4 regions of the Streptomyces sp. NPDC104831 genome follow, and region 1 is predicted to be linked to each of the others. Evidence: riboswitches for the same ligand, from Rfam matches in the RefSeq annotation. Region 1 holds a riboswitch; each other region holds the start of a gene.
What was found. Region 1 has a riboswitch for cobalamin ahead of ACZ63H_RS18180 (cobalamin biosynthesis protein). Riboswitches for the same ligand answer to the same signal wherever they lie in the genome.
Positions count from the first base shown of each region.

Region 2: another riboswitch for cobalamin. It lies ahead of ACZ63H_RS20325 ((2Fe-2S) ferredoxin domain-containing protein); the one in region 1 lies ahead of ACZ63H_RS18180 (cobalamin biosynthesis protein).
Region 3: another riboswitch for cobalamin. It lies ahead of nicT (Nickel transporter NicT); the one in region 1 lies ahead of ACZ63H_RS18180 (cobalamin biosynthesis protein).
Region 4: another riboswitch for cobalamin. It lies ahead of ACZ63H_RS06995 (ribonucleoside-diphosphate reductase subunit alpha); the one in region 1 lies ahead of ACZ63H_RS18180 (cobalamin biosynthesis protein).

Region 1 covers NZ_JBVJOT010000024.1:48,167-53,763, reverse strand. The annotation lists gene ACZ63H_RS18185 (cobyric acid synthase) at 1-1,120, opposite strand, end outside; gene ACZ63H_RS18180 (cobalamin biosynthesis protein) at 1,117-2,061, opposite strand; cobalamin riboswitch at 2,160-2,302, opposite strand; gene ACZ63H_RS18175 (hypothetical protein) at 2,464-2,691, opposite strand; gene ACZ63H_RS18170 (inorganic phosphate transporter) at 2,727-4,028, opposite strand; gene ACZ63H_RS18165 (lysozyme) at 4,172-4,909, opposite strand; gene ACZ63H_RS18160 (class II aldolase/adducin family protein) at 5,440-5,597, shown strand, end outside.
Region 2 covers NZ_JBVJOT010000028.1:49,778-55,374, forward strand. The annotation lists gene ACZ63H_RS20310 (helix-turn-helix domain-containing protein) at 1-798, shown strand, start outside; gene ACZ63H_RS20315 (TetR/AcrR family transcriptional regulator) at 917-1,540, opposite strand; gene ACZ63H_RS20320 (haloacid dehalogenase type II) at 1,819-2,517, shown strand; cobalamin riboswitch at 2,756-2,943, shown strand; gene ACZ63H_RS20325 ((2Fe-2S) ferredoxin domain-containing protein) at 3,008-3,388, shown strand; gene ACZ63H_RS20330 (SsgA family sporulation/cell division regulator) at 3,488-3,961, opposite strand; gene ACZ63H_RS20335 (TetR/AcrR family transcriptional regulator) at 4,100-4,588, opposite strand; gene ACZ63H_RS20340 (SRPBCC family protein) at 4,807-5,280, opposite strand; gene ACZ63H_RS20345 (helix-turn-helix transcriptional regulator) at 5,442-5,597, opposite strand, start outside.
Region 3 covers NZ_JBVJOT010000012.1:81,493-87,089, reverse strand. The annotation lists gene ACZ63H_RS11400 (helix-turn-helix domain-containing protein) at 1-622, shown strand, start outside; gene ACZ63H_RS11395 (hypothetical protein) at 686-1,486, opposite strand; gene ACZ63H_RS11390 (hypothetical protein) at 1,911-2,108, opposite strand; gene ACZ63H_RS11385 (nucleoside hydrolase) at 2,126-3,091, shown strand; gene nicT (Nickel transporter NicT) at 3,193-4,275, opposite strand; cobalamin riboswitch at 4,305-4,489, opposite strand; gene ACZ63H_RS11375 (ArsR/SmtB family transcription factor) at 4,568-4,918, shown strand; gene ACZ63H_RS11370 (glycoside hydrolase family 13 protein) at 4,998-5,597, shown strand, end outside.
Region 4 covers NZ_JBVJOT010000007.1:32,193-37,789, forward strand. The annotation lists gene ACZ63H_RS06995 (ribonucleoside-diphosphate reductase subunit alpha) at 1-1,801, opposite strand, end outside; cobalamin riboswitch at 1,925-2,053, opposite strand; gene mctP (monocarboxylate uptake permease MctP) at 2,328-3,956, opposite strand; gene ACZ63H_RS07005 (DUF3311 domain-containing protein) at 3,953-4,216, opposite strand; gene ACZ63H_RS07010 (GntR family transcriptional regulator) at 4,352-5,113, opposite strand; gene nagB (glucosamine-6-phosphate deaminase) at 5,595-5,597, opposite strand, start outside.

The DNA of each region.
Region 1 (5,597 bases):
AGCGCACGCGCACGGGCAGGATCCCGAGGCCGTCGACGTGGCCCTGGCGGCTCTCGACCTCGTCCTCGATGTGCGTGCCGAGGATCTGGAAGCCGCCGCAGACGCCGAGGATCGGGCGGTGTTCGGCGGCCCGGCGCACGAGGGCGTCCGCCAGCCCGCGTTCCCGCAGCCACCCCAGCGCCCGTACGGTGCCGCGGGTGCCGGGGATCACCACGAGGTCGGCGTCGGCCAGTTCCTCCGGCCGGTCCACGAACCGCACGACGACGCCCGGTTCGGCGGCCAGCGCGTCCACGTCGGTGAAGTTGGACATCAGCGGGATCGCGCACACGGCGACCCGGAGCACGTCGGCGCCGACCGGGGGAGTGACGGCGGACTCCCGCACGGTGCCCCGCAGCGAGACCCGCAGTCCGTCCTCCTCGTCGATGCCGAGTCCGTGCCGGAAGGGCAGCACGCCGTAGGTCCGCCGCCCGGTGAGGCCGTGGAGCATCTCCAGGCCGGGTTCCAGCAGGCCGACGTCGCCGCGGAACTTGTTCACGAGGAAGCCGGCGACGAGTTCCTGGTCCTCGGGCGCGAGCAGGGCGACGGTGCCGAAGAAGGACGCGAAGACGCCCCCGCGGTCGATGTCGCCGACCACCAGCACCGGCAGCCGCGCACCGCGCGCGATGCCCATGTTGACGATGTCGGTCCGGCGCAGGTTGATCTCGGCCGGGCTGCCCGCCCCCTCGCAGATCACCGCGTCATACGTGCCCCGCAGTTCGGCCAGGCAGTCCAGCACCGTGCCCAGCAGCCGCTGCTGGCGCCCGCCGTGGTAGCCGCGCGCGCTCAGCTCGCCCACCGGCTTGCCGAGCAGCACGACCTGGCTGCTCTGCTCGCCGCCGGGCTTGAGCAGCACCGGGTTCATCAGCGCGGTCGGCTCGATCCGGCAGGCCTGGGCCTGCATGGCCTGGGCCCGGCCGATCTCCGCGCCCTCCCGGGTCACGAACGAGTTCAGGGACATGTTCTGCGCCTTGAACGGCGCGACCTTCACGCCCTGGCGGACCAGCCACCGGCAGATCCCGGCCGTCACGACGCTCTTGCCGGCGTCCGAGGTGGTGCCGGCCACGAGGAGGCCACCGTTCACTTCCCACGTCCTTTCAGGAGTGCGCGCGCGGCGAGTGTGGTGCCGAGGGCGAGCAGGCCGACGCGGCGGGAGAGCCGTACGGCCCGGTCGATGTCGGCGACCTCGACCGGCCGTCCGGTGCCGCCGTTGAGTACGGGCCGGTGCTCGACCCGGCCGCCGTAGGAGAGCGTCCCGCCCAGGCGTACGCCGAGGGCACCCGCGAAGGCGGCCTCCACGGGACCGGCGTTGGGGCTCGGGTGCCTGCCCGCGTCGGCCCTCCAGGCGCGCAGGGCGCCGCGCGGGTCGGGTCCGGCGGCGGCGGCGAGGGCGGCGGTCAGCCGGGCCCCCGGCCAGCCGGCGACGTCGTCGAGGCGGGCGGAGGCCCAGCCGTAGCGGCGGTGGCGGGGCGACTTGTGGCCCACCATGGCGTCCAGCGTGTTGACGGCCCGGAACCCGAGCAGACCCGGCACCCCGGCGACCGCTCCCCACACCAGGGCGCCGACCACGGCGTCGGAGGTGTTCTCGGCGACCGACTCGACCACGGCCCGGGCCATCCCGTCGGCGTCCAGCGCCTGCGGGTCCCGGCCGCACAGGTGGGGCAGCCGGGCGCGGGCGGCCTCGATGTCCCCCGCCGCCAGGGCGCGTTCGACGGCGCGGGCCTCGCGGCCGAGCGAGGTGCCGCCGACGACGGCCCAGGTGGCGGCGGCGGTCAGCGCGACGGAGGCGGTACGGGAGGGGCGTGCGGCGCGTGCGGCCAGCGCCCCGAGTGCGACGGCGCCACCGGCGCACACGGCGGTGTGCAGGGCGCCCCAGCCGCGGTGGTCGTGCCACAAGGCGCCTTCCACGGCCGTGGCCGCGCGGCCGAACGCGGCGACCGGGTGCCCGCGGCGGGGATCGCCGAGGAGCAGGTCGCCGAGGACGCCGGCGGCGGCGCCGTACGCGTAAGTGCGATCGGCACCCATCGGCTCAGCCGGCCGTGGGCACAGGGGTGTTCCCGGTACGGGTCCTACGGCAGCCGAGCATGGCGATTCGTGTCCTCACTCAGGGTGTCCACGCCCTGGTTCGACGGATTCCGGCGGCGAGAGTTCCTGGCTCCCGGGGAGTTCTTCCCCGGTGACAGTGGCGGGACCGCGCCGGATTCGCACCGGCTTCCTCTTCTGCCGCCGTACATGGCCTGGGCAGTCCACCACGTGCCCGGAAGGGCCGTCAACTTGCCTTTGACCTGGGATGCCCGAGTGTGCTGAGGCCCACATCGCGGGCCGCCGGGCGGGCCTGACGGGAACCGCCCCGGCATGCGTCCGCCCCGCCGGGTCCGGCGGGGCGGGCCGGTCGGCGGGGCGGTGCGGGGATCGGGGGGCGGGCGGTCAGCCCTTGCCCACGATCAGGTAGATGCCGTAGGCCACGGCCGCCGCGCAGGCCGCGAAGCAGACGTAGGCGCCGGTGACGGCGAGCGCGGCGGAGCCGCCCCGGGCCGCGGCCCGCTCGCGGCGGGACAGGCCGTTGATGCCGAGGGTGAACAGGGCCACCAGGCCCACCGTGAACACGACGCTGGTGCCGAGAACGGAGCCGAGGGCCGCCCAGTCGATCGTCATGGGGATGCTTCCTTCGAGTAACCGTGCGGGCGGGGTCAGACCGTGGCGGCCGGCGGGGCGGCGGCGGGCGCCGGCTCGGTGGCCGGGGCGGGGATCGTGGCCGTCAGGCCGGCGGTCGCCAGGCCGGCGGTCGTCAGTTCCCCGGCGGCCGGGGCCGTCAGGTCGCCGGCGATCTGGCCGGCGGGCGGCGGGGTCACCGCGGCGATGGCGGCGGTGACGACACCGGCCGGCTCGCCGGTCTCCTCGACCACGTTGGTGTGGTCGACGACCTCGCGGCGGGAGATCTTCCAGATCGCGGCGCTCGCGGCGACCAGGAAGACGGCGACGGCGGCGGTGCCCCAGTCACCCAGGTCGGTGACGGACTCGGCGCCCGCGCCGACCAGCGCGGCGGCCGGCAGGGTGAGCACCCAGGCGACGGCCATGCGGGTCGCGGTGGACCAGCGGACCACGCCGCCCTTGCGGCCGAGGCCCGCGCCCATCACCGAGCCGGAGACGACATGGGTGGTGGACAGGGAGAAGCCGAGGTGGGAGGAGGCCAGGATGGCGGTCGCGGCGCCGGTCTGGGCGGCGAAGCCCTGGCGCGGCTCCAGGTTGGTCAGGCCCTTGCCCATGGTGCGGATGATGCGCCAGCCGCCGATGTAGGTGCCGAGCGCGATGGCCAGGCCGGCGGAGAGGATGACCCAGGTGGGAGGGTTGGAGCCGGGGGCGAGGGAGCCGCCCGCGATCAGGGCCAGGGTGATGATGCCCATCGTCTTCTGGGCGTCGTTCGTGCCGTGCGCGAGGGAGACCAGGCCCGCGGAGGCGATCTGGCCGGCCCGGTAGCCCTTGCGGCCGGCCTCGGTCCCGGCGGTGCCGCCGACGCCGTAGGAGAGCCGGGTGGCCAGGAACGAGGCGAGGCCCGCCACGACCGGCGCCGCGACGGCCGGCAGCAGCACCTTGGTGACCAGGACGCCGCCGTGGACGGCGTCGAAGCCGGCGGAGGCGACGGTGGCGCCGACCAGGCCGCCCATCAGGGCGTGCGAGGAACTGGAGGGCAGGCCCACCAGCCAGGTCAGCAGGTTCCAGAGGATCGCGCCGACCAGGGCGGCGAAGATGACCTCGGGACGGATGCCGGTCTCGTCGACGAGACCCTTGGAGATCGTGTTCGCGACCTCCACGGAGAGGAAGGCGCCCGCAAGATTGAGGGCGGCGGACATGGTCACCGCGATCTTGGGCTTCAGGGCGCCTGTGGAGATGGTGGTGGCCATCGCGTTCGCGGTGTCGTGGAAACCGTTCGTGAAATCGAACGCGAGAGCGGTTACCACCACAATCGCGAGGATCAGCGAGAAGCTTTCCATTTACCCAGGCAATCGTTCGAGGTCATTGGCTGGATGAACGTAGGCAACCTGAGTGAACGGAAGATGAACTGAGACGGGCGCAGTGGTGTCGGTAACGCCATGCCGACGTCGCGTTCCACGCCGCCGGGCCGGGCGCCCCTTGGCTACCGGGTCCTCGCGAAGATCCGCAACCGGTCCAGGGTGCCGTTGAAGAGATCCTGGTCACCCGGCAGCGCGCCCTTCACGCGGTGCTGCCAGAAGGTCCAGTACCGCCAGCCGCCGGGCAGCGCCCCCGGCCGCGCCGTGCCGTACCGGGCGATCCACAGCGGGTGGTCCTTGGAGAACGCGCGGCTGTTGCCGGTGCACAGCTTCCACCACTGGGTCGTGGTGTAGATCACCGGGCGGCGGCCCGTCCGGCGCCGGGTCTCGTCGCTGAACGAACGGATCCAGCCGACCATGCCCTTCTTGCTCAGCCCGTAGCACTTGCGCCGCGCGTTGTACGGGTTGTACTCGATGTCGAGCGCCGGCGGCAGCGTCCAGCCGTCCGCCCGCCAGCCGCCGCCGTGCCGCACGAAGTACGCGGCCTGCTTGGCGCCGGAGGACCGGTCCGGGAGCGCGAAGTGGTACGCGCCCCGGATCAGCCCCGCCTTGCGGGCGCCGGAGTACTGCCCGGCGAAGTAGGGGTTGCGGTAGCCCGTGGACTCGGTCGCCTTGACGAAGACGAACCGGGCGCCCTTCTTCCGGGCGGCCGGCCAGTCCACGGGCCCCTGGTGGGACGACACGTCGTGGCCCTTGGGCGGCTTGGCCGCGGCGGTCGCGGGGCCGGTGAGGGCGAGGACCGCCGCCACGGCCGCGGCGAGGACGCTCGCGCGGCGACGGGCAAGGGTGGGTACACGGGCCATGCGACTCCCCCGGGGGATGGCGGTCGGCGGGCGCGCCGGGCCTCGGGGCGGCGGCGGCCGTGGGGTGGGCAGGAAGCAGTCATTCAAGGTCCGCCGATCACGAAAGTGAGGGCGATTTCAGGCGTTTCACACCCAATTCCGCCCGTTCGGCCTCACGGCCCCCGGCCCGGAACCACCGGTCCGTCCGCTCCCCGCCCCGCCCCGCCGGCTGGCAGGATCACCGCATGGCTGAACCGCGACGGAACGTGGAAGACGGGCGACGGGACGAACGGCGGGACGGGGAACCGGCCGCGCGCCGGGCCGGCCGGGGGAGCGGGACGCCGGCCGGGGACGGGGGCGCACGCCGGGGCGCGGGGGAGGGGCGGGCCGAACCGGGCGCCGCGGCGCCGGAGGGCGGACAGGTCGGCGATACGGCGCCGGAGGCGGGGCGGAGCGCACCGGGCGGTGGGGCCGCCGGGGTGGAGGGGGCCGCGCCGGTCGGTGGGGCGGCCGAGGCGGGGGAGGCCGCGTGGGGCGGTGGGGCGGCCGGGGTGGGGCAGGACGTGGCGCTGCTCTGGGAGGAGGTGGTCGCCACGGCGCGGCGGACCGTCGCCGACGGACTGGTGGTCGGCACCTCCGGCAACGTCTCCGCCCGCCTCGGCGACCTCGTGCTGGTCACCCCCTCGGGCGTGCCCTACGACCGGCTCAC
Region 2 (5,597 bases), on a different contig from region 1:
CCCGCCGAGCGCATACCGGCGGGTCTGAGCCAGCGAGCCGCCACCTTCCGTTCCTACCTGCACGGCCGCTCGATGCTGCTGGTGCTGGACAACGCCGCGGACGCCCGGCAGGTGCTCCCCCTGCTCCCCGCCTCCCCGGGGTGCGCCGTGGTGGTGACCAGCCGGTCGGCCCTGCCCGGCCTCATGTCCCGGGTGGACGCCGTCTCCCTGCCCGTGACGGAGTTGCGCCCGGCCGAGTCCGCCTCGCTGATCCGGTCGGCCATCGGCGAGGTGCGTGCCGACGCGGCCCCCGACGCGGTGGACGTCCTGGCCGAGCGTTGCGGGCACCTGCCCCTGGCGCTCGCGCTGGCCACCGAACACGTCGTCAGCCGGCAGGACGCGAGCGCCCGCGCCCTCGCCGCCGAACTGGAGTCCGAGCGTGCCCGGTTGAACCTGGCCGCCGGTGACATGACACTGCGGGACGCGTTCGACGCCTCGTACCGGGCGCTGGACGAGTCGAGTGCGCGGGTGTTCCGGCTGCTCGGCCGTCTCCCCGCCGGCCGGTTCGACGCGGCGGACACCGCGGCGACGGCGGGCGTCAGCAAGGACGAGGCCATGCGCGTGCTGCGCGGCCTCGCCGGCGCGCACCTCATCCGGCACCGCGACGAGCGCCACTACCACCTGCCCGGCCTGCTGCGCGCCTACGCCGCCGACCTGTCGCGGAGACTGGACGGGGAGCCGGAGCGCACGGTGCCGTGCGCGGTGGACGGCCCCCGCCCGGCGCCGTCCACGCGCTCCTTCTCGTCGCTGGTCGCCTGAGCCCGCCCCGGGACGCGACCGGAACGACCAGCGGCGAAGAGGAGCCGGTCCTGCCGTTTCACCGGGCCGGGAGCACCCGGTCCGGGCGGGCCGAGCCGTCACCGCCCGCCAGGGGGCGTCACCGGGTGAGCGATCGCTCCAGCAGGACGGCGGCCACCTGTTCGGCGCGGTCGATCGCCTGTTCCACCGACCGCATGGACTGGGTGACGCACGCGCCCTCGTGCAGGATCAGGACCTGTGCGGCCAGTGCCGCAGGGTCCTCGACGTCGGCCTCGGTCGCCAGGTCCTCCAGGTACGCGAGGAGCCACGCCTTCTGATCGCGGGCCACCTCGCGGCCCGGGTGGTTCTCGGGCAGTTCCACGGCGGCGTTGATGAACGCACAGCCCCTGAGCTGACTGCGCTCGCGCATCCAGTCGCGCAGCGCGCCGAACGTGGCCAGGATCTTCTCGCCGGGCGGACCGTCGTGGCTGTTCACGTGCTTCACCAGAGTCGAACGCCACAGACCGTCACGGGCCCGCAGATAGGCGACGATCAGATCGTCCTTCGAGCCGAAGCGGTCGTAGAGGGTCTTCTTGGTGACCTCCGCCGCCTCGGCGATCGCCTCCACGCCGACGGCGCGGATGCCCTGCTCGTAGAAGAGCCGGGACGCGGTCTCGAGGATCTTCACTCCGGCCGGGGTCAGGTGCCGCCCCCCACGCGACCTGCGGCTGCGGCCGGTGATCGTCTCGTCCTTGACAGTCACGCCCCGACACTACACCCATCGGTATGGTTAGAGAAGGTTCACAATCGGACGTCATCGTTCCGCCGTGTCGAGTGCGGTGCCCGCTCCGGGCGGGCTCGACACGCCCACCGTCGGCGCAGAAGGGGTGCCGGGCCCTGCCCCCGGGCCACGCTGTCCCGGGTGACGGCGATCGAGCCGGGAACGGACGGTGCGACGGACCTCCCCACGCGATCGGCCACCCGCCCGTACAGGCAACCGTTTCGGGGCCGGTACCCGAACGCCGGTGAGGGGAGGACGCGATGGCCGGGGCGAGCGGCATCGAGGTCGTCGTCTTCGACGTGCTCGGCACGATGGTCGACGAGCCCGGCGGACTGCGGGCCGCGCTGCGTGAGGCGGTGCCCGCGGCCGACGACGCCCTCGCCGGACGCCTGCTGACCGAGTGGCAGCGGCACGTCGAACACGAACAGCGTCGCGTCACCGAGCAGCGGCGCCCCTATGCCAACTCCGAGGTGATCGACCGGGAGGCGGCCGAGCGGGTGGCCGCTCTCGCCGGGATCGGCGACCCGGCGGCCGTGGCACGACTGGCGACGGCCGGCCGTCGCCTGAGCCCGTGGGAGGACGCGCCCGCCGGTCTGGCGCGCTGCGCCGGACGCCGCCCCGTCCTCGGACTGAGCAACGCCGCCCGGACGGCGTTGCTGCGTCTCAACGCCCACGCCGGACTGCGCTGGCACCAGGTCCTGTCCGCCGAGGACGCCCGCGCCTACAAGCCCGCGCCGGACGTGTACCGGCTCGCGCTCGACGCGGCGGGCTGCCCGCCCGAACAGGTGCTGATGGTCGCCGCCCACGCCTGGGACCTGCGCGGGGCCCAGGCGGTGGGCATGCGGACCGCCTACGTGCGCCGTCCGGTGGGGGACCCGCCCGCCGACGGCGACACCTTCGACTGGCGGGTGGAGAGCCTGGCGGAACTGGCCGACGCGCTCCCCGCGCCCCACTCCTGACCGACCGCGGCCCGCAGGCCGCGCTGCCTCGGTGACACGGTGCCGCCCTCCACGGGCGCGGGTCCGGCCGAGCGCCGCGGCTGCGGGGAAGGCCGGCGTCCCCTCCCAAGTGAAGGGCTCCTGGGCGCGGTCGCTGTTGCCCGCGCCCGGCGGCAGTGGAGTGCGGGGGAGCACCGCACCACCCGAACCGGCTGGCATCCGGCGGGGCGGGCCCGGTTCCGGCGGGGTCGGCGGATCCCCTCGCAGGGTGGCATGATGACCGGCGACAGGGCGACGGCGGAACGAGGAAGCCGGTGTGAATCCGGCGCGGTCCCGCCACTGTGATCGGTGAGTGAGTCCCGTACGGCCACTGCCCCCGACGGGTGGGAAGGCCGGGACGAACCGTGACCCGAGAGCCAGGAGACTCACGTCGTCGCCTCCTCGAAGGACCCCGGGGCGGATCTCCCCGGAGACAGGGGTGTGGGGCGTGTCCGGGACAAGGGACGGGGAAGTGTCCGGCGCGGAGGTGGCCGCGCGACCGGCCGGTGGCGCGCCGTGCCGGGTCGTCGTGTGCCGGGACTGCTGCTGCGGCAGTCCGAAGGTGACCGGTGTCGACCACGCCGCACAGGCCGCGCGCCTGCGTGCCGAGGCGCCCGTACGCATCTCCGCCTGCCTCGACGTGTGCGACCAGGCCAACGTGGTCGTCGTGCAGCCCTCCGCCGCCGGGCGGGCGGCCGGAGCCCGGCCGGTGTGGCTGGGGCTGGTCAACGACCCGGCCGCGACGGAGGACATCGCCGCCTGGATACGGGCGGGCGGCCCCGGCATCGCCCCCCGGCCGGAGATCCTCGACCTGTACGCGTTCACCCCACGGGGCCGCCGCACGGCTTCCTGAGCGGCGGGGACCGCCACGGCCGGACATGCGGCGAGGGAGGGCGGACGGTGCGGGCGCGGCGGAGCCGTGTGCGAACCCCGCCGAAGCGGCGCCGCGGGGTCAGTCGGACTCCTTCCCGGGCCCGCGGAGCAGCTCCTCGGTCGTGGCGTCCCAGTCCACCGCGGCGAACTCGCCACCGGCGGGAACGAGTGCGTAGGTGTGCTCCAGCCACTCCGCGAGCGGTGGTATGGGCAGTTCGAACAGCGCGGCCATGTCACCGGAGGCCAGTTGGAGCCATGCGGTGTCCCGTTCCTCCGGGTGCGAGGGCCACATCCGGACGTCGCCGGCGCCGCTCGCCGAGTACAGCCCCTGGTGCAGCAGATCCCGCCCGATCCGCCACACGACACGCGAGCCGCCGCCCTCGATGAGGAACTCCACGCACACGGTCAAGGGCAGTTCGGGGTCGTACCGGAACGCGGCCCGGATCGTCTGCCGTGCCGAGAGGTCCAGCACGCGCTCGATGTCCAAGGTCAGCTCAGGACGACCGCGCGGTGCCGTTCGGCCGGCGTCCACACCTGGCTGGTAGCCGCTCATGACGGAGGGATCCTTCCCTGAGGCGGAAGCTGACACGACCTACTCTTGCTCTTCGGTGCTCGCCGTACATAAGTAACTTGACCGTCGGACGCCGGCTGCCGCGACAGTGCTCGGCCTGGTCGGGGCCTCGCCGGAGTATCAGGTGGCACCGAGGCCGTTGAGCAGGGTGTCGACGACCACGTCCGCCGCCTGCCCGGGACTCAGCTCGGGCAGTTGCCGGGACACCAGGTGCATGAGCTGGGGCAGCAACGCGCTCGCCCACCCCCGCGGGAGGCCGGGGCGCAACAAGCCCTCGTCGATCGCGCGTTCGAGGAAGGCGTCGACCTCGCGGACGGACGCGTCACGGCGCGCGCGGACGGCCTCGTCGGCGAGCATGCGGGCCAGGTCGACGGGCCAGGTCCGGTTGACGGTGATGATGTTCTCGACGTAGCGGTGCAGGGCGACGGCGACGGGTGCCTCGCGCAGCCGGGCGTCCTCGATGGCCTCTTCGATGGCCGAGAGCCGGCAGGCGTAGATGGCGGCGAGGAGTTCCTCACGGCCGGCGAAGCGCCGGTAGACGGTGCGCCGGTCCACGCCCGCCTCGGCCGCGATGCTCGCGATGCTCGCACCGGGGTCGGCGGCGAGCATGCGCGCTCCGGTGGTCAGGACGGCTTCCAGGTTGCGTGCTGCGTCGGCTCTCACCGCACCGAGTCTAGCGGACCGACTGTGCTGGATAAGAGGTCTTCTGTCTCTGTAGCGAGTAGGAATTGCAATCAACTGCCACGCCAAAGAGGCGAATACGCCTCATGGCGGCTCCGGCCGGGCGGCCGTCCCGCACCGCACCGCACCGGCCGCGCGCACCCCTCTCACGGGGCGCTCTCGGAGAGCCGCCCGAGCTGCGCGATCCACAGGGTCGTCAGGTGCCGGGCCCACAGGGGACACGAGGCGTCCAGGGACCGGGCGGCGGGACCGCGGGCGACGGTCGCGGTCACCACGTGGGTGCCGCCCGCGACCGCGGTGAACAGCCAGGCCTGGTACGACTGCACACCGGTGCCGACACCCGACCAGCCGAGCCGGCGGGGCGGGATGTGCTCTCCCATGAAAATCTCGAAACGCTGCCCGAGGAACAGTACTTCGAAGGCCCTCGTGATCGGCGCGGCCCGCACCTCGGTGATGCCCGGCACCCACTGCGGCCACCGCGCCACATCGGTGAGCAGGGCGAACACCGTGCCGGGCGAGGCGTGCACGACGGCCTGTGCCTGGCAGTAACCGTGGGCCTGGTCGGGCGAGAAGCCCGAGGGCCAGTGCATGTCCGGATGGCTGTCCGAGGCACCGCGCATCCGGCTCCCCTCTCAGTGGCCCCGACGCCCTCACGCACGGCCGCCGGAGGGAAAGGCCCCGCCAGGGCCGTTCCCGCGTCCACTGTGCGCGGGGCTCCGCGGCCCCGCATACGTCAAATGACTGAGCGGACGGGGCCGGTGGCCGGCCCGTGCCGGCCGGCTCAGCCGTCCCGGTCGAGGCCGAGCCCGGACAGTGCCTCCCTGAGCGCGGTACGCGAAGCGATGCCCAGTTTCGGATAGATCTGGTACAGGTGCGTACCGATGGTGCGATGGGACAGGAAGAGCCGCTCGGCGATCTGCTTGTTGGTCAGCCCCGT
Region 3 (5,597 bases), on a different contig from region 1:
GATGCACCGCTCGGTCGCCCGCACCCTGCTCGCCGAGGGCCGGCTCGCCGAGGCCGACGCCTCCCTGGCCAAGGCCGCCGAGCTGTACCGCCAGCTGCGGCTGCGCACCGAGCTGGCCAACTGCCACTGGATGCGCGGCTACGTCCACGCGCAGAACGGCGAACTGGACCGGGCGGAGGAGGAGCTGCGCCGGGCGTACGGGATGCTCGCGCGGTCCCGGGCCGCCCTCTACCGCAGCCAGGCCGCCGTCGAACTCGCCGACGTGCTGCACCGCCGGGGCCGGTCCGAGGAGGCCGCCGAGCTGCTGGAGGACGTCCTCGGGGACCTCTCCTCCGAGCGCGGCGCCGTGCACGCCGCCGCCGCGCACCGCCTCCTCGGCATCATCGCCGAGGACGCCCGGGACACCGAGGCCGCCGAGGAGCACTACGTCCGCGCCCTCAGCCTGCTGGAACGCGCGGGCGCCGCCGGTGATCTCGCCGACCTGTGCCGGCTGCTGGGCGACCTGCTGCGCCGCACGGGCCGGACCGAGGCCGCCCTGGACGCCTACCGCACCGGCCTGGGCCACCGCACCGCCCCCGGCACCACCACCCTCGGCCCGGCCCCGGCCCAGCCCCCGCTGTGATCCCGCGCACCGAGCGCGCCGCGCCTGCCCGTCCGGCTCCCGGCGCGCCCGGCCCCGGGGGACTCACACCTGTGCACGGCCCTGCCTGCGGATGTCCGCCAGGCGCAGGGCGCCGATCTGGACGGCCGCCTGGGTCGCCTCGTTCGGCACGTCGCCGAGGCCGCCGTTGGTGAGCGCGAAGGCGTCCTCGCCGACCCGGACGGCGGCCACGTCCATCGTGAGCAGGTACCGCTGCCCGTCGGGCCCGGTCGCCGCGCAGGTGACGCGCAGCCCCTGGCGGGCGTCCCCGACCTCCGGCAGCGCGGCGGCCGTCACCCGCACGTCCTCCACCAGCCCCAGCTGGGTGGTGGCCGTGAACCGGGCGCAGCGCACCGGCATCTCCCCCAGCCACTCCAGCGCGGCGTCGACGTCCGCCGGGCGGCGGGCGCCGATCTGGAACCGCAGCTGCGCCTCCGTGTCGGCGTCGTCCAGGCCAACCGCAACCCGCGCCGGGGCGCCGAGGAGTTCGTCGCTGTAGAGGGCGTCCAGCAGCCGCTGGCACTCCCCGGCCGTGGTGCGGCTCTTCAGCAGCCCGTCCCGCCAGGTGGCCGCGCCGCGCGTCGCGGTCCAGGGGGCGCCGAGATCGGTCTGGTTGATCAGCGCGGCCTCGGCCTGCTCGTCGCCGAGCGTGGAGCCGTCGGCCCGCCGGGGCGCCTTGGACACCACCGCCTGCCGGTCCACCGTGGGCAGCGGGTGCGGCGCGCTCGCCGGGTGGTGCAGTGTGAGGGCCGCGCAGCCGCCGCCAAGCAGCAGACCGGCGGCGAGGAGGGGACGCAGGACGGCACGGGGGAGGCGGGGGACGCGCGGGGGTATCGCGGGGGACATCGGGGCCTCCTGTGCTGGTGCGGCGGTCCCGCGCCGCGTGCGGCCGGCGGGGTCCTGGTCCCACGGCACCACCGGGCCGGTCCGGGCACCAGCGCTCGGGACCGTACGGGTGAGGGGCGCCGTTCCGCGGGAGCGGGTGCCGGCGGGGCGTCCCGCCGGACGGGCCGTACGGCGCCGGCGGCGCTCCCCGCCGAGCCCCGCGGCGGCGCGTTCCCGTCCCGGCCGGCGTCCGTCCAGCCGGTCGTGCCGCCGGTGGCCGGGAGCGGCCAGGCGGGTGCGGAGGCGGTGGTGCGGCCGCCGGTCGCGCCCGGTGTGCGCGCCGAACCGGCCGGACCCGCGCCCCCGGGGCCCGGATCCGGGCCGCGCGGCTCGTGCCGTGCCAGGCGGTGAGCGGTGCCCGGGAGGCCGGCGCCGCTCCGGTGGCCTACGGCTGCGGGACCTCGGCGGCCGGGCGCGCCGCCGGTGCCGGAGCCGCCGCGCCGGACCGCCGCGCGGGCGGCGCCCCCTCCAGCGCCCTCCGGGACGAAAGGCGCTCGCGGATCTGCCGGTCGGTCGGCAGGAACTCCAGCGCCCGGTCCAGGTGGCCCCGGCCGGCTCCGCCGCCCTGTCCTAAGGTCGGCACGACGGAAGGAGTCCGCCGTGACCGGACAGCCCGTGCCCGTGATCATCGACTGCGACACCGGCGTCGACGACGCCCTGGCCCTGCTCTTCGCCGTCCGCCACCCGGGCCTCGACCTCAGGGCGGTGACCTGCGTGGCCGGGAACACCGACGTGGACGGGGTGGTCCGCAACACCCTGACCGTGCTGGACCGGGCGGGCGCCCCCGGCATCCCGGTGGCGCGGGGCGCCGAGCGCCCGCTGCTCGAACCGGCCCGCCCGGCGCCGGTGCACGGCGCCGACGGCATGGGCGACCTGGGCCTGCCGGCACCCGCCCGGGGCCCGGCGGACGTGGACGCGGTCACCCTGCTGCGCCGGGAGATCCTCGCCTCCCCGCGCCCCGTGACGCTGATCCCGACCGCCCCGCTCACCAACATCGCGCTGCTGCTGCGCACGCATCCGGAGGTCACCCGGAACATCGAGCGGATCGTGTTCATGGGCGGGGCGGTGACCACCGGGAACGCCACCCCGGTCGCCGAGTTCAACGTGTGGCACGACCCGGAGGCGGCGGCGGTGCTGCTCACCGCCGGGGTGCCGATCACCATGTACGGCCTGGACGTGTTCCGGCGGGTCGTCGTCCCCGCCCCCGAGGTGCGCCGGCTGCGGGCGAGCGACGAGCCCGGCACCCGGCTGGCCGGTGACCTCCTCGCCCACCGGCCGGCCCACCAGGGCGAGCCGCCCGAGGCCGAGGAGGCGGGCGGGCTCGGCGACGCGGGCGCGGTGTGCGCGGTCGCCGACCCGGCGGGCCTCACCACCCGGCTGCTGCCGGTCGAGGTCTCCCTGGCGCCCGGCCCGGCCCGCGGCCAGACCGTCGTGGACCTCCGGCCCCGCCCCGGCGAGTCCGAGATCCACGGCGACGGACGCGAACGGGCACTCGTGGACGTGGCGCTGGACGTGGACGTCGACCGGTACGTGCGGCTCTACCTGGAGACGGTGCAACGGCCCTGAGGCAGCGCCCCGTGCCGGGACCCGTCGTCGGTCGGGCCGTGGTGGCGGTCGCCGGCGGCGCCGTCCACATCGTCGTCGCCGCCCTCGTCGCGCCCGCCGCCTCAGTCGGACGGCGCCGCCCGCACCGCCCAGCGCTCCTCCACCCTCGCCAGCCGCCAGTACCCCAGCGCCGCCGCCCACACCGCCACGAACAGGCCGACGATGAGGTAGCCGACGTTGCCCAGGTCCAGGCCGGACACCCAGCCGGTGACCGGATCGCTGAGGTGGAACTTCTCGTGCAGGACGCCGACCAGTTCGATGGTGCCGATGAAGAAGGCGACGGCGATGGACAGTCCGGTGATGGCGAGGTTGTAGAACACCTTGCGGACGGGGTTGGCGAAGGCCCACTGGTAGGCGAAGTTCATGAACGTGCCGTCCAGGGTGTCGAACAGGCTCATCCCGGCGGCGAACAGCAGCGGCAGGCACAGGATGGCGTACCAGGGCAGGCCGGCCGCCGCGCCCGAGCCGGCCATCACCATCAGGGTGACCTCGGTGGCCGTGTCGAAGCCGAGGCCGAAGAGGAAGCCCAGCGGGTACATCTGCCCCGGCCGGGACACGGACCGGGTCAGCCGGCCCAGCAGCCGGTTCATGAACCCGCGCGAGTCCAGGTGCCGTTCCAGCTCCGTCTCGTCGTACGCGCCCGCGCGCATCGCCCGGAAGACCTTCAGGATGCCCGCGAGGGCCACCAGGTTCAGGGCGGCGATGAGATAGAGGAACGACCCGGAGATCGTCGTGCCGAGCACCCCGAGCACCTGGTGGGTGGCGGAGCCCTCGTTCATCACCTTCCCGGCCAGCGAGGTGCCGCCCGCGATCAGCAGGGCCAGCAGCACGACCACGCTGGAGTGCCCGAGCGCGAACCAGAACCCCACCGACACCGGCCGCTTGCCGTCGGCCATCAGCTTGCGGGTGGTGTTGTCGATCGCCGCGATGTGGTCGGCGTCGAAGGCGTGCCGCATCCCGAGGGTGTAGGCGGTGATCCCGAGCCCCACCCCGAACACCTCGGTCCCGACCTTGTAGTGCCGGGGCGCGACCAGCAGATAGAGGATCCCGAACGCGACGACGTGCAGGGCGAGGATCACCACCAGCAGCCCCGCCGTCTTCAGGGTGTCCTCGCGTCGCCAGCGGAAAGAAGCAGCATCGACCATCGGGTTCACGCTCCAGCACCTCGTGGATCACTTCGTGAGCTGCCGTGGCCGGTCTCCTGGCTTACGGGTCACACGTCCGCCGTCCCTGCCTTCCCGGTCGTACGACCAGTGGCCCGGCGGTGTGCCGGACGGAACGGGAACTCCCCGATCACAGTGGCGAGGGCCGCGTCGACCTTGCATCGACTTCCCGAGCACCACGGCCCGCCCACCGTAGAGGGGCGCGCGGTTTCCTGCATAGCTGCACAGCCGGGCAGGTATGCAAGATCACATCGGGGCCTGCCAGGATGGGGGCATGCATCTCGTGCCTGCCGACCGTGCCGAGCGCCGGACCATCGACGGTCACCGGGTGTGCGAGGCGATCGCCGCCATCGGCGACGCGGGGCAACTGCGCACCTGGGCCGACCGTTTCTCGCTGCTGGCCGACGCCAACCGGCTCGCCCTGCTGCTCGCGCTGCACCGGACGGGGCCGCTGGCCGTCTCCGACCTCGCGATCGCCACGGGCATGAACGACCCGGCCGTCTCCCAGGCCCTGCGGCTGCTGCGCGCGGCCGGGGTCGTCGCGGGGGAGAAAGAGGGGCGCGTGGTGCGCTATCGGGTGGTGGACGAGGACGTACGGGGCCTGTTGGAGCACTGCGGCGCCTGAGCGCCCCCGAAAAGGTTCCCTTTTGGGCAATGTGGACAGATAGAGATTCCCTACTGTCGTCCGTCCCTTGGGAGCCCGTATGGCAGACCGCCCACCGGACCTCTCGTCCAGGAACCCCGACTGGTGGCGCCAGGCCGTCATCTACCAGGTCTATCCGCGCAGTTTCGCCGACGCCGACGGTGACGGCCTCGGTGACCTCCGGGGCCTGACCGAGCGCCTGTCCCACCTCGCCACGCTCGGCGTCGACGCCCTGTGGCTGAGCCCCTTCTACCCCTCCGAACTCGCCGACGGCGGCTACGACGTCATCGACCCGCGCGGTGTCGACGAGCGCCTGGGCACCCTGGACGACTTCGACGCCCTGGTGACCGAGGCGCACCGGCTCGGTCTGAAGGTCGTCGTGGACCTCGTGCCCAACCACACCTCCCATCTGCACCCGTGGTTCCGGGAGGCGCTGCGGGCCGGGCCCGGCTCGGCCGCCCGCGAGCGGTACGTCTTCCGGCCGGGGCGCGGACCGCACGGCGAACTGCCCCCCACCGACTGGCAGTCGGTGTTCGGCGGCAGCGCCTGGCGGCGGGTGGCCGACGGCGAGTGGTACCTGCATCTGTTCGCCCCCGAGCAGCCCGACCTGAACTGGGACAACGAGGAGGTCCGCGCCGACTTCCGCACCACCTTGCGGTTC
Region 4 (5,597 bases), on a different contig from region 1:
TGCCCGTCTTCGCGATGCGCTCGCGGAGGGCGTCCCAGCGCTCGGGCCAGGTGAACTCGACGCCGTAGTGGTCGGGGTGGAGGACGCCCTGTGCCGTGCGGGTCTTCCGCCAGGCGGGCAGGGGGCCGTTGCGTTCGGCGAGGTCGGCGGAGGTCTCGTACGCGGCGAGCATGATGCGCTCGGCGATCCGCGTGGACAGGGCCTTGGCCTCGGCCGAGTCGAAGGGCAGCCGCAGCTTGAAGAAGACGTCCTGGAGGCCCATCACCCCGAGCCCGACGGGTCGCCATTTCGCGTTCGAGCGTCCCGCTTGTTCGGTGGGGTAGTAGTTGATGTCCACGACGCGGTCGAGGAAGGTGACGGCGGTGCGGACGGTGGTGTCCAGGCGGTCCCAGTCGATGTCGCCGTCGTGGACGAAGGCGCCGAGGTTGACGGAGCCGAGGTTGCAGACGGCCGTTTCGCCGTCGTTGGTGACTTCCAGGATCTCGGTGCAGAGGTTCGAGGAATGGATGACGTTGCCGGGTTCGGCGGTCTGGTTGGCGGTGCGGTTGGCGGCGTCCTTGAAGGTCATCCAGCCGTTGCCGGTCTGGGCCAGGGTGCGCATCATGCGGCCGTAGAGCTCGCGGGCGGGGAGGGTCTTCCTGGCGAGGCCGGCGGCTTCGGCCTTGCGGTAGGCGGTGTCGAAGTCCCGGCCCCACAGGTCGGCGAGTTCGGGGACGTCGGCGGGGGAGAAGAGGGACCACTGGGCGTCGCTGTTGACGCGGCGCATGAACTCGTCGGGGATCCAGTGGGCGAGGTTGAGGTTGTGGGTGCGGCGGGCGTCCTCGCCGGTGTTGTCGCGCAGTTCGAGGAATTCCTCGATGTCGCAGTGCCAGGTCTCCAGGTAGACGGCGGCGGCGCCCTTGCGCCGGCCGCCCTGGTTCACGGCGGCGACCGAGGCGTCGAGGGTCTTCAGGAACGGCACGATCCCGTTGGAGTGCCCGTTCGTCCCCCGGATCAGCGAACCCCGCGAGCGGACACGGGAGTACGACAGCCCGATGCCGCCGGCGTGCTTCGACAGCCGGGCCACCTGGTGGTAGCGGTCGTAGATGGAGTCCAGCTCGTCCAGCGGGGAGTCCAGCAGGTAGCAGGACGACATCTGGGGGTGCCGGGTGCCGGAGTTGAACAGTGTGGGGGAGGAGGGCAGGTAGTCCAGGCGGCTCATCAGGCCGTAGAGGGAGGCGACCTCGTCCAGGGAGCGGACCGTGTCGTCCTCGGCCAGCCCGCTCGCCACGCGCAGCATGAAGTGCTGGGGGGTCTCGACGACCTTGCGGGTGATCGGGTGGCGCAGCAGGTAGCGGCTGTGCAGGGTGCGCAGGCCGAAGTAGCCGAAGCGGTCGTCGGCGCCCTCCGCGACGGCCGACTCCACCAGCGCGTCCAGCCGCTCGGCGTGGGCGCGGACGAACGCGGCGGTGCGGTCGGCGACCAGGCCCTCGCGGTGGCCCACCGCGATCGACCCGGTGAAGGACGACACGCCCTGGGAGGCGGCCTCGGCCCGGATCGCGAGGGTGAGCAGCCGGGCGGCGAGCCTGGAGTAGGCGGGGTCCTCGGCGATCAGGCCGGCGGCGGCCTCCGTGGCCAGCTCGCGCAGTTCCGCCTCGTCGGCCCGCGCGGACCGGCCGCGCAGCGCGGCGGCGGCGACCCGGCCGGGATCGGCGTCGGGCAGGTCGGCCGTCAGCTCGGACAGGGTCCGCAGCAGCGCGGCACCGGGACCGTCGGTCTCCGGTGCGCTGACCGAAGCCGGGTCTGCTGGCGCGATGGTCACGTGGGGGTCTCCCTCGCTCGGCACGGGGCCTGGCGGAGGGCAGGGGCGACCACGAGCGCGCACGGCGTCGCGTCCGCCGGCCCATTCCACGAGGCCCGGACGTCGGAACACACCCGGACCGGGAGGCCGGGTGGGCCGTCGGCAGGTCTTCGGACTGGACAGGCGCGCGGACACGCGAGTCACACCGTTGCGGGACAGTTCCGGATTCGCACCGGATTCCCCTGCGACGACAGCGAGGACGAGCATACATCTAGTGCCGGGCTGTCCCCTCACCCCCAGATGTTGTGTCGCCCCCGCTCCGGACGGTCAACGGACGGACGGGGAGCGTGAGGCCGGCGGTGGGGGGGCGGATCTCCGGCGTCCGCCGGTACCGGCGCGGGTGACACCGCCGGGCGGCGCGACGCCGTGCCGGCCCAGGGCGGGGCCCGGTGCCGGGTACGGCGGACCGGCAGGGCGGGCGGGTACGGCGACGGGCCGCCGGGGAGTGTGCTCCCGGCGGCCCGTCGCGCGGAGTGGGCCCGGTGCCTCAGTGGCCGGCGCCGGCCGTGGCGGCCGGCAGCTCCACCTGGACTCCCGGGTCGCCGGAGTCCGCCGTGTAGTCCTCCGGCTTGGTCTCGTCGATGCCCTCCGGCGCCTTCACGGCCTTCAGGACGACCGTGAGGACCACGGTGACCAGGACGTTCAGCACGAACGCCGTCAGGCCGATGTAGCCGATCTCACCGATGCCGGGGATCTCCTTCGCGGAGCCGCCGAAGTGCTTCTGCGTCGGCGAGGCCACCCCGTACGCGGCCACCGTGCCGTAGACCATGCCGACCGCCCAGCCGGCCAGCAGCGCCCAGCGGTGGAACCAGCGGGTGAACAGGCCGCCGACCAGCGCGGGGAACGTCTGCAGGATCCAGATGCCGCCCAGCAGCTGGAAGTTGATGGCGACGGTCTTGTCCATCGTGAGCACGAAGACCAGGGCGCCGACCTTCACCAGCAGGGAGACCAGCTTGGAGACCTTGGTCTCCTGCGCGGCCGTCGCGTTCGGCCTGATGAAGTCCTTGTAGATGTTCCGGGTGAACAGGTTGGCCGCCGCGATGGACATGATCGCCGCCGGGACCAGCGCGCCGATGCCGATCGCCGCGAACGCCACGCCCGTGAACCAGTCCGGGAACATGTCCTCGAACAACTGCGGGATGGCGAGCTGGCCGTTGGAGACCTTCACCCCGGCCGCGATCGCCATGAAGCCCAGCAGCGCCAGCAGTCCCAGCATCAGGGAGTACAGCGGCAGGATGGTGGTGTTGCGGCGGATCACCTCACGGCTGCGCGACGACAGGGTCGCGGTGATCGAGTGCGGGTACATGAACAGCGCGAGCGCCGAGCCGAGCGCCAGCGTGGCGTACGTCCACTGGCCCGCCTCCGGCGGCGTCACCGCCCCGCGAGGCTTGCCGGTGGCCGGGTTGACCTGGCCGAAGGCGTGGCCCGCCTTGGCGAAGATGTCGTCGAACCCGCCCAGCTTGATCGGGATGTAGATGATCGCCACCACGATGACGATGTAGATCAGCGTGTCCTTGACGAACGCGATCAGGGCGGGGGCGCGCAGGCCCGAGGAGTAGGTGTAGGCCGCCAGCACACCGAAGGCGATGAGCAGCGGCAGGTCCTTCACGAACCAGTTGGTGTTCTCGCCGCCGCCGACGCCCATCACGTCCAGCACCGCCTGGATGCCGACCAGCTGGAGCGCGATGTACGGCATCGTCGCCAGGATGCCGGTCACGGCCACCGCCAGCGACAGGCCCTTCGAACCGAACCGGCCGCGCACGAAGTCGGAGGTGGTGACGTAGCCGTGGCGGTGCGAGACCGACCACAGGCGGGGCAGGAACGTGAAGATCATCGGGTACACGAGGATCGTGTACGGCACCGCGAAGAAGCCGGACGCGCCCGCCGCGTAGATCGCCGCCGGCACGGCGACGAAGGTGTACGCCGTGTAGAGGTCACCACCGAGCAGGAACCAGGTGATCCAGGTGCCGAACGACCGTCCGCCCAGGCCCCATTCGTCCAGGGAGTGCTCGTTCTCGGACCTGCGCCAGCGCGCGGCCAGGAAGCCCATGACCGTGACGGCCAGGAAGAAGAAGATGAAGACGCCGAGCGCGACTCCGTTGACACCGTCCTTCACTTCGCCGCACCCCCGTTCGCTTCCCCGCGGGCGCGCTGGTCACGCTGCCAGAGCTTGTACGCCAGCATGGTGAGAACGGTGGAGACCAGCACCCAGAGCATCTGGTACCAGTAGAAGAACGGGATCCCGATGAGTGCGGGGTCGGTCTTGGCGTACGAGCCGACCCACAGCATCGCCACGAAGGGCGCGACGAGACACAGGGCGATGATCACCCTTCCCGGTGTCACCACCGGTGGTCTCACTTCAGGCGTTTCGGACATGGCACGGCTCCGTCCCCTCGCTGATCACCTGTGCAATGAGCAGGAAATCTAGGTGACTGTGTCATGACAGCGAAAGCCCTCGTCCGCATATCGGTATATCGATTCAGCGAACGTGTGCGGCCGATGACCCGGCGGTTACTCCACCGGGCGCTTCAGCCGGGCGACGAACTTGTACCGGTCCCCGCGGTAGACCGAGCGCACCCACTCCACCGGCTTGCCGTGGCGGTCCAGCGAGTGGCGGGAGAGCATCAGCATCGGCAGGCCCACGTCGGTGCCGAGCAGACCCGCCTCGCGGGGGGTGGCCAGGGAGGTCTCGATGGTCTCCTCGGCCTCGGCGAGGTGGACGTCGTAAACCTCGGCTAGCGCGGTGTACAGCGAGGTGTACTTCACCAGCGATCGCCGCAGGGCGGGGAAGCGCTTGGCCGACAGATGGGTGGTCTCGATCGCCATCGGCTCGCCGTTGGCCATGCGCAGCCGCTCGATGCGCAGCACACGTCCGCCGGCGGTGATGTCGAGCAGCTCGGCCAGCCGGTCGTCGGCGGTGATGTACCCGATGTCCAGCAGTTGCGAGGTCGGCTCCAGGCCCTGGGCCCGCATGTCCTCGGTGTAGGAGGTGAGCTGGAGCGCCTGGGAGACCTTGGGCTTGGCGACGAAGGTGCCCTTGCCCTGGATGCGTTCGAGCCGGCCCTCCACGACCAGTTCCTGCAGGGCCTGGCGCACGGTGGTCCGGGAGGTGTCGAACTCGGCGGCCAGCGTGCGCTCGGGCGGGACCGGCGTGCCCGGCGCCTGCGTCTGCGTCATGTCGAGCAGATGCTTCTTCAAGCGGTAGTACTTGGGCACGCGCGCGGTACGGGTGATGCCTGCCTCGTTCTCCGCACTGCTGACGTCGGTGCTCATGGTCTGCCTTCCCGGCTCCGGGTGCCGAAAGCGACCGACATCCCATCGGCCACGGCTCACATCGTGGCACGGGTTGCTGTGCCGGCACCCCGCCCGCACGCTCCGTGATCCCCTCTGTATACCGCCGCACCCGCTGTTGGTCTAGTCCATCCCCCGGGGAGCCGCGCGACCGCCGACGGAACGGAGGAGTGGGACAGGGGCGGCGGGGCCGGTGGCACGGGCGGGCCCCGGTCGCCTGGGTCGGTGCGCGGGGGAGGAGCGGCGCGGGGGCGGCAAGGGCGCGGTCCGGCCGGCGGCGTACGGCGCAATCCGGCCGCGGCCGGCCGGACCGCCGACGCTCCCCGCCCGGCCGGTGACCAAGGGCCGCAGCCGTCCGGCCTGGGGAGCGCACCCGGCCCCTTCGGTCCGCGGACGCCTTCAGGCCGTGGCGGGGACGCGCTCCCTCACGGCCCGGTCCGGACTCCCCGGCCGGTGACTCCCGTCA